2 linked regions of the Hyalangium gracile genome follow. Each later gene encodes a partner of the first gene's protein in a complex. Links are inferred from orthologs where the notes say so. Each region holds a gene or a part of one and is shown on either strand. Other genes may lie near its edges. The genes, in order: smc and KY572_RS03665.

What was found.
Region 2: the proteins of smc (region 1) and KY572_RS03665 are in contact, whole or in part, in a crystal structure (PDB 3ZGX), measured with the Bacillus subtilis proteins. The link is inferred for Hyalangium gracile from one-to-one orthologs.

What each region holds. Positions count from the first base shown.
Region 1 is NZ_JAHXBG010000016.1:132,101-136,578, forward strand. Bases 81-4,256 are described here. They hold smc (chromosome segregation protein SMC), read right to left. Parts: upstream 3,881-4,256; coding sequence 281-3,880; downstream 81-280. Other genes in these bases: ppsA (phosphoenolpyruvate synthase), read left to right, coding at 81-270; KY572_RS29405 (TapB family protein), read left to right, coding at 4,188-4,256. Outside these bases: more of ppsA, read left to right, coding at 1-80; more of KY572_RS29405, read left to right, coding at 4,257-4,478. UniProt on the Bacillus subtilis protein: Required for chromosome condensation and partitioning.
Region 2 is NZ_JAHXBG010000002.1:6,334-9,557, forward strand. Bases 231-3,152 are described here. They hold KY572_RS03665 (segregation and condensation protein A), read right to left. Parts: upstream 2,160-3,152; coding sequence 1,302-2,159; downstream 231-1,301. Other genes in these bases: KY572_RS03655 (pseudouridine synthase), read right to left, coding at 231-310; scpB (SMC-Scp complex subunit ScpB), read right to left, coding at 329-1,315; KY572_RS03670 (DUF4388 domain-containing protein), read left to right, coding at 2,548-3,152. Also shown: more of KY572_RS03655, read right to left, coding at 1-230; more of KY572_RS03670, read left to right, coding at 3,153-3,224. UniProt on the Bacillus subtilis protein: Participates in chromosomal partition during cell division. May act via the formation of a condensin-like complex containing Smc and ScpB that pull DNA away from mid-cell into both cell halves.

The sequences.
Region 1 (4,478 bases):
GCGGAGCTGTTCGACGAGTCGGACGCGGCGGTGCTGGACGCCATCGTGCGCATCATCCGGGCCAGCCGCGAGGCGGGCATCACCTGCTCCCTGTGCGGCCAGGCGCCCTCCAACCGTCCCGAGTTCGCCGAGCACCTGGTGCGTGCCGGCATCACCTCCATCTCGGTGGACCCAGGCGCGGTGGGGGCGGCGCGGCGGGTGATCGCGGCGGCCGAGCGGCGCCTGCTGCTGGAGGCCGCCCGCCAAGGCGGCGCTCCACGTCGGCCTTGAGGGCGACGGCTCAGGCCGCCGACGCGTTGTCGTTGGCGGCCGTGGCCTCGCGGATCTTCACGCTCACCAGCTTGGAGATGCCCGGCTCCTCCATCGTCACGCCGTAGAGCGTGTCGGCCACCTCCATGGTCCGCTTGTTGTGGGTGATGAGGATGAACTGGGACTGCTTGCTCATCTCCTTCACCATCTCGTTGTAGCGGCCCACGTTGCCCTCATCCAGCGGCGCGTCCACCTCGTCCAGGAGGCAGAACGGCGTCGGCTTGATGAGGAAGATGCCGAAGATGAGCGCCACGGCGGTGAGCGCCTTCTCTCCACCGGAGAGCAGGTTGACGCTCTGCAGCTTCTTGCCCGGCGGCTGGGCGACGATCTCCACGCCCTGCTCGGCGCCCGGGCCCTCGTTGGTGAGGATGAGGCTGGCCCGCCCGCCGCCGAACAGCCGCGGGAACACCGCCTGGAACTTCTCGTTCACCACGTCGAAGGTCTGCTTGAAGCGCTCGCGGCTCGTGGCGTCGATGCGGTTGATGGCCTCCTTGAGCTGCTCCAGCGTGGCCGTCAGGTCCTTCTTCTGGCTCGACAGGAAGTCGAAGCGCTTGGTCAGCTCCGCGTGCTCGTCGATGGCGGTGAGGTTGATCTCCCCCATCTTCTCCACCTGGGCGCGCAGATCCTTCAGCTCCTCCTGCGTCTCGGGCGCCAGCGGCGCCAGCAGGTGGTAGTTGTGCAGCTCGTACGCCAGCTCCACCTGGTGCCGCTCGCGGATGCCCGCGGCCAGGTGCTCCAGCTCCAGGGCGATCTCCCGCTCCTTCAGGGAGATCTGCGACAGGCCCTGCATCAGCTCGTCCACGCGGCTGCGCAGCTCGCGGAACTGGGTGTCCTGCTCCTTCACCTCGGCGGAGACGGTCGCATGCGCCGCGCGGCGGCCCGCCAGCGTCTCGGCCGCCAGCAGGTGCTCCTCGGCCCGCTTCGTCCGAGCCGCCTCCGTCTCCTCGATCTTCCGCCGCAGCTCGTCCGAGCGGGTGGTGCCCTCGCCCACCGTCACCTGCAGGCGGTGGATGCGCTGCTCCATCTCCTTGCGCTGGGTGATGAGGCTCTCCAGCTCCTTGCGAGCCGACTCACCGCGCTCGCTGCCGGCGGCCACCTTGATGCGCAGGCCCATCAGCTCCGCGGACGCCGCGTCCGCGCGCTGCTTCAGGGACTCCAGCTCGGCGGAGAGCTGCCGCACGCGCTCCTCGCGAGTCTCGCGATCCGCCTGCCCGTGAGCCACCTCGCCGCGGCTGTTCTCCTCCTCGTGCACCAGCGCCCCGTGCGAGTGGGCGAACTGCGCCTCATCCGCCTCCACCGCGGCCAGCCGCTCGCGCACCCGGGCCAGATCCTCGCTGGCCTTGTGGAGATCCTTCTCCTGGCTGGCGAGGTTGAGCTCCTCGGCGTGCTGGTTCTTCGCCAGCCCCTTGAGGACGCTCTCCGTCTGCCCCATCTGCTTCTGGAGCGTGTAGTGGCGCGTGAGGATCTCGTTGTAGCGCTCCTCCACCCGGGCCACCTCGCCGGCCAGCTCGGCGATCTCGCGCTTCTTCTGCAGGGCGCCCACGGCCGCGCCCTCGCGTTCACCGCCGGTGAGGGTGCCATCGGCGCGCACCACCTCACCCTCCAGGGTGACGAGGGTGCACTGCGGGCCGCCCGCCGCCGCGTAGGCCCGCGCCGAGGCGAGATCCTGGACGATGATGACGTCTCCGAGCAGCAGCCGCAGCACCGGCTGGAGCGCCTCCTCGCACTTCACCTCCGCGTAGGCGCTGCCCAGCACCCCGGGGCGGCTGAAGTCCGGCTCCACCACCGGCGGCACGCCATCCAGCAGCGGCACGGGCAGGAAGCTGCCGCGGCCCTCGGAGGCCGTCTTCAGGTACTCCACCAGCTCGAAGCCCTTCTCCCGGCTCTCGACGATGACGTGCTGCAGCCGCTCGCCCAGCACCGCCTCCACCGCGCGCTCGAAGCGCGGCGGGGCCGTGAGCACGTCCGCCACCAGGCCGAAGATGCCCTGCTCGCGGAACTGCTGCCCGGCGCGAGACATCACCGCGCGCACGCCGCGATCGAAGCCCTCGTAGTTCTTCTGCAGCTCCTCCAGCGAGGCGAGCCGGCTGCGCTTGTCGGCCAGCTCCTCGCGCAGGCTGATGACCTGGATCTCGCTCTCGGCGAACTCGGCGCGGGTGCGCTCCAGGGCCTCTTCCTCGTGCGTCTTGCGCTCGGCCAGCTCCAGGGCGTTGTGGCGGCTGTCCTCCACCATCTGGAGCACCTGGCTGCGGGCGCGATCCAGCTCCTGCTCCTGGGCGCGCAGCGCCTCGGCCTCGACGCGGTTCTTCTCGCGGCGGGCCTCCATGTCCGTGCGCTGGCGAGCCAGGTTGACGAGGTTGGACTCGTGGTTGGCCAGCCGGGCCGCCACGGCCACCAGCGCCGCCCGCTCCTGCTCCAGGCGCAGGGCCACCTCCGTCTGCAGCTGCGTGGCGCGGCGCTGCTCCTCCTGCGCCACCTGCATGGCCACTTCGTCTTCCTTCCACGCCCCGGCGATGCCCGACAGCTCCGCCTCGCGAGCGGCCATGGTGTCGGCCACCTCGCCCTGACGGGCCAGCAGGATGTGCAGCTCGCCCTCGGCGGTGGCCACGCGGGCGCTCGTCTCCTCCAGGTCCTTGCGCCAGTAGGCCAGGTCCTGATCGTCGCGCTGCACGGCGCTCTCGAGCGCGTGCACCTCGCCAGCCAGCTTCTGCAGGGCGGCGGACTCGGCCTCCAGCTCGACGCGGCGCCGGGTGATGGCCTCCTCCAGCTCGCGCACCCGGTCCACGTTCTCGCGCTCCTGCGAGGTCATGCTCTCCAGGCGCGTCTGGAGCACCTTCTTCTCGGCCTGCAGCTCCAGGTAGCGGTGCGAGGCGGCGTGCAGATCGATGTCCCGCATGCGCGCCTTGAGCTTCTTGTACTTCTCGGCCTTCTTGGCCTGGCGGGCCAGCGTGTCGAGCCGCTTCTCCAGCTCGTTGGTGATGTCGGTGATGCGCAGGAGGTTGGCCTCGGTGGCCTCCATCTTGCGCTCGGCGGCCTTGCGGCGCGTCTTGTACTTGGTGACGCCGGCGGCCTCCTCGATGATGGAGCGCCGATCCTCCGGCTTGCTCGAGACGATGAGGCCCACGCGGCCCTGCTCGATGATGGAGTAGGCCTTGGTGCCCACGCCGGTGCCCAGCAGCAGCTCGGTAATGTCGAGCAGGCGGCAGACGGCCTTGTTGATGAGGTACTCGGACTCGCCGCTGCGGAACAGGCGCCGGGTGACGGTGATCTCGGGGAAGCCCTGGTACTGGGGCGCCAGCTGGTCCGTCTCCTCGATGGTGAAGGTGATGGACACCTCCGCCATGGACAGGGGCGGCTTGTTCTCCGAGCCGTTGAAGATGACGTCCTCCATGCCGCGGCCACGGAGGTTCTTGGCGCTCTGCTCGCCCATGGCCCAGCGGATGGCGTCCACGACGTTGGACTTGCCGCAGCCGTTGGGGCCGACGATGCCCGTCACGCCGTCATCGAAGCTGAAGACGCTGCGCTCCATGAAGGACTTGAAGCCGGTGATGTCCAGGCGCTTGATTCGCATCCAACGGGCTCCTGTAGGGCTTGGTGCGCGAGAAGGGTGAAATCGCTCCAAGGCCGAAAAATCGGCCCCGGAATGTGGTCAGGAGTATCAGTGTGCCGTGACACGATCAAGCGTGACCATGCACCGTGTGACCCTACATTCCGAAAGCCGTTTTGTACCGTCAGCGATGGACGGCAAGGGGTTGAAAAGTAAGAGATGCACCCTACCTTCCTGGTGATCTTTCTGGAGGAAGCCTACGTACGCGCCCTTACTCGTCCTCTCGGTCCTCGTAGGAGCAGCGCCCTCGGGTCTACCTGAGCGGTCTGACATGCCCTCCGCGGCCCCGGCCTGCCCCAACCCCTACTTCCCCTTGGAGGACGGGCTGAAATTGACCTACCGGGCGGGATCCTCGGAGCTGTTGATCTCCACCCGCGAGGTGACGTCCACGGCCGAAGGGCAGAAGGGACTCCTGGCGGTGGATCTGAAGGGCCGCAGCGGCCAGACGGAGGCCTTCTGTACCTCGGAGGGAGTGCGCACGGGGCTCGGCGGCCTGGAGGGGACGCTGCTGTCCGCTTCCGGGATGCAGGTGGAGGTCGTCGCCGCCGAGGGCGTGGCGGTT
Region 2 (3,224 bases), on another replicon or contig:
GGCCCACGGGGAACAGGCGCTTGCCCGCCTCCTCCACGTAGCTGGCGACCGTGGGGCGCCCCTGCGGATCCGACAGCGTCGTCACCACTCCCGCCGGCTTGTAGAGCAGGTAGTAGGACGTGTTCTCCGGCGGCGTGACGAGCTTGCCGTCCACCATCACCAGGTCCGTACCGGGCTCCACCCGGCTGCCCAGCTCCGTCACCGTCTCGTTGTTCACCTTCACCCGACCCGCGGTGATGAGCTCCTCTGCATGCCGGCGCGAAGCCACTCCCGCGCGAGCCAGGTACTTCTGAAGTCGTTCAGCAGCCATGTGATGCCTTCGTGCCCGTCACTCGGGCTTGGGTCCCGCGGCGCCCCCTTCGGGCGTCTGCGGGGGCGTGTTCGTCAACAGGCCGGCGGCGGCCTTCTGACTCTTGTCGGCGGCCGTGATGGCCTCCTCCAACTCCTCCAGCGCGGCCTCCGAGGCCGCGGCGCTCTTGTCCAGGCGCTTCTGGAAGCCTGGATCCGCCAGGGCCTCCACCGTCCCGGACACCTTGGGCGCCGCCGAGGATTCCTTCTCGACAATCTCCTGGTGCTCCTGCGTCAGCTCGTGGAACTCGCGCAGCGTGGGCAGGGAGGACAGATCCTTGAGCGCGAAGAACTCCAGGAACTCGCGCGTGGTGCCATAGAGGATGGGGCGCCCCACCTCCTCCTTCTTGCCCAGGATCTTCACCAGCTTGCGATCCATCAGCGCCTTGATGACGGCGCCGCAGTCCACGCCGCGGATCTCCTCCACCTCCGGGCGCGTCACCGGCTGGCGGTAGGCGATGATGGCCAGCGTCTCCACCGCCGCCCGGGTGAGCCGCTGCGGCTTCACGCGCAGGTAGCGCCGCACGTACTCCGCCGAGTGCGGATCCGTGCGGAACTGCCACCCGCCCGCCACCTCGTGCAGGACGATGCCGTTCACCCCGTCCCGGTGGATGCCGGAGATCTGATCGAGCGCCTTGGCGATCAGCTCGCGCTCGATGCCCGTGGACTCGAAGAGCTGATCCACCGTGAGCGGCTTGTCCGCCACGAAGAGCACGCTCTGCAGCACCGTGCGGATGCGGTCCTCGGAGAGCTTCTTGCTCTTGGCGACCAGCTTCTCGAAGGAGGTCTCCAGGTCCGGCCCGGTGTCCTCCTCGATGGCGGCGGCCTCCAGCTCGTCCAGATCGCTGTCGCCGCCCGGCCCCGTCACGGCGGCGATCTCCTCCTCGGAGAAGGGCCCCGGGCCACCGGGGGTGCCGGGAGCGGGGGCCTCGGTCGTCTCGTCGGTGGGGTTCCTACCGGTAGTCACTGTCGTCCACCTCCGTGGGGACCAGCCGCTCGAGCGCGTCCCCATTGGGCATCAGGAAGATGTCCTTGAGAGGCTCCTCCTGGAAGACGCGAATCAGGCGGCGCTTTACCATCTCCAGGATTGCCAGGAACGTAATGACGATCTCCTGGCGCGTGCTGCCCTCCGGGAACAGGCTGGCGAACGTCACCCGCTCCTGCCCTCGCACGCGCTCGACCACGCGCAGGGTGGCCTCCGAGAGCGTCAGCCGCTCGCGCACCACCTCGTGCTGCGGCTTGGGGGCCAGGCGCTCGAGCACCCGGTCCAGCGCCTCGATGAGCTTGAGGACGGAGAACTCCTGCAGCCCCACCTCCTCCTCGGGGATGGGCACCGCCTCCGCCGGCACGTTGCGGGTGAACACGTCCCGCCCGAGCAGATCCTGCTTGGCCAGCTGCTCCGCGGAGTCCTTGTACTTCTGGTACTCGAGCAGCCGCCGCACCAGCTCCGCGCGCGGATCGCCCGTCTCCTCCAGCGTCGCCTCGGTGGCCTCGACGGGGGCCGCGGCGTCCTGGCGCGGCAGCAGCATGCGGCTCTTGAGGTGCGCCAGCGTGGAGGCCATCACCAGGAACTCGCCGGCGATGTCCAGGTTCAGCTCCCGCATCTTCTGCAGGTACTCCAGGTACTTCTCGACGATGAGCGCCAGCGGGATGTCGAAGATGTCGACGCGGTGCTCGCGGATCAGGTGCAGCAGCAGATCCAGCGGGCCCTCGAAATTGGGCAGAGCAATACGGAAGGCGTCCCCTGGCGAGCGGGGCACCTCGGCATCGCTGGAGCCCTCCTCGGGCGGCGTGCGGCGGGCCTCGGTCACCGGACGTCCTTCAGGCACTTCACAGGCCTTCCCCCTTAGCAGCGCCCTCCTGGAGGGTCAAACATTCGCCGGGTCCGCCAAACCCCACTCCCGAGCGCGCGATGAGCACTTCGCGTGCGGTCAACACATGCACGCGAAGCACTTGTGCCAGACACACGTGAGAACCATTCATGAGGCCGCTGACAAGCCGTCTCGGGGACGGCGCCCGTGCCCACGAAGGTGGGCATTTCCAGCAAGCCGCTCATACCCCGGTGGCCGTCTTGTCTCAAATTCTGGAACTTTGCGACAGTCTGGCAAAAAACCAGTGAATTCAAAGGCTTGAGCATTATCAAACCTGTGATTAGCCTCCCCGGGGAGCGAGCAGGCGCCCTCAGCGGCCGGAGACATCATGGAGCACTTCAAAGGGAGCCTCACCCACTACTCGATGGACGTGGTGATCCCCGCGCTGTTGTCGCGCAAGGCGGTGGGGACGCTGCGGCTCGAGCGTGGCTCGGCCATTCGTTACTTCTTCTTCCAGGGCGGCTTCCTGGTGGGCGAGGGCTCCAACACGCCCAGCGAGCACCTGTCGCAGATGCTGGTGGATCTGGGCATCCTGGACGCGCCGCGGGCGGCGCTGGCGTACGAGGCGGCGGAGCTGGCGAACATGCCCTATGGGGCGTACCTGGTGCGCCAGCAGTTCGTGGAGATGCAGCGGATGCTGGAGGTGCTCGAGCACAAGGCGCGCGAGGCCTTCTTCGACTGCTACAACTGGGACTCGGGCGAGGTGGAGTTCAACCTGCAGCTGCCGTCGCTGGTGCACGCGGTGGAGCTGAAGCTGCCGCTGACGAGCCTGCACCGGGACGCGCTGGCGCGGCGGCGTGAGTGGAAGATGTTCCGGGACATCTTCCCGGGCATGGACACCACCTTCCGCGTCTTCCGCGAGCACGCCGTGGGGCACTTCTCCGAGGAGGAGTCCATCCTCATGAAGCGGGCGGAGGAAGGGGCCATGCTGGCCGAGCTGCTCGCCAGCGGGAAGGAGTCGCGCATCTTCGTGGCGCGGCGGCTCCTGCACCTGTACCGGCGCGG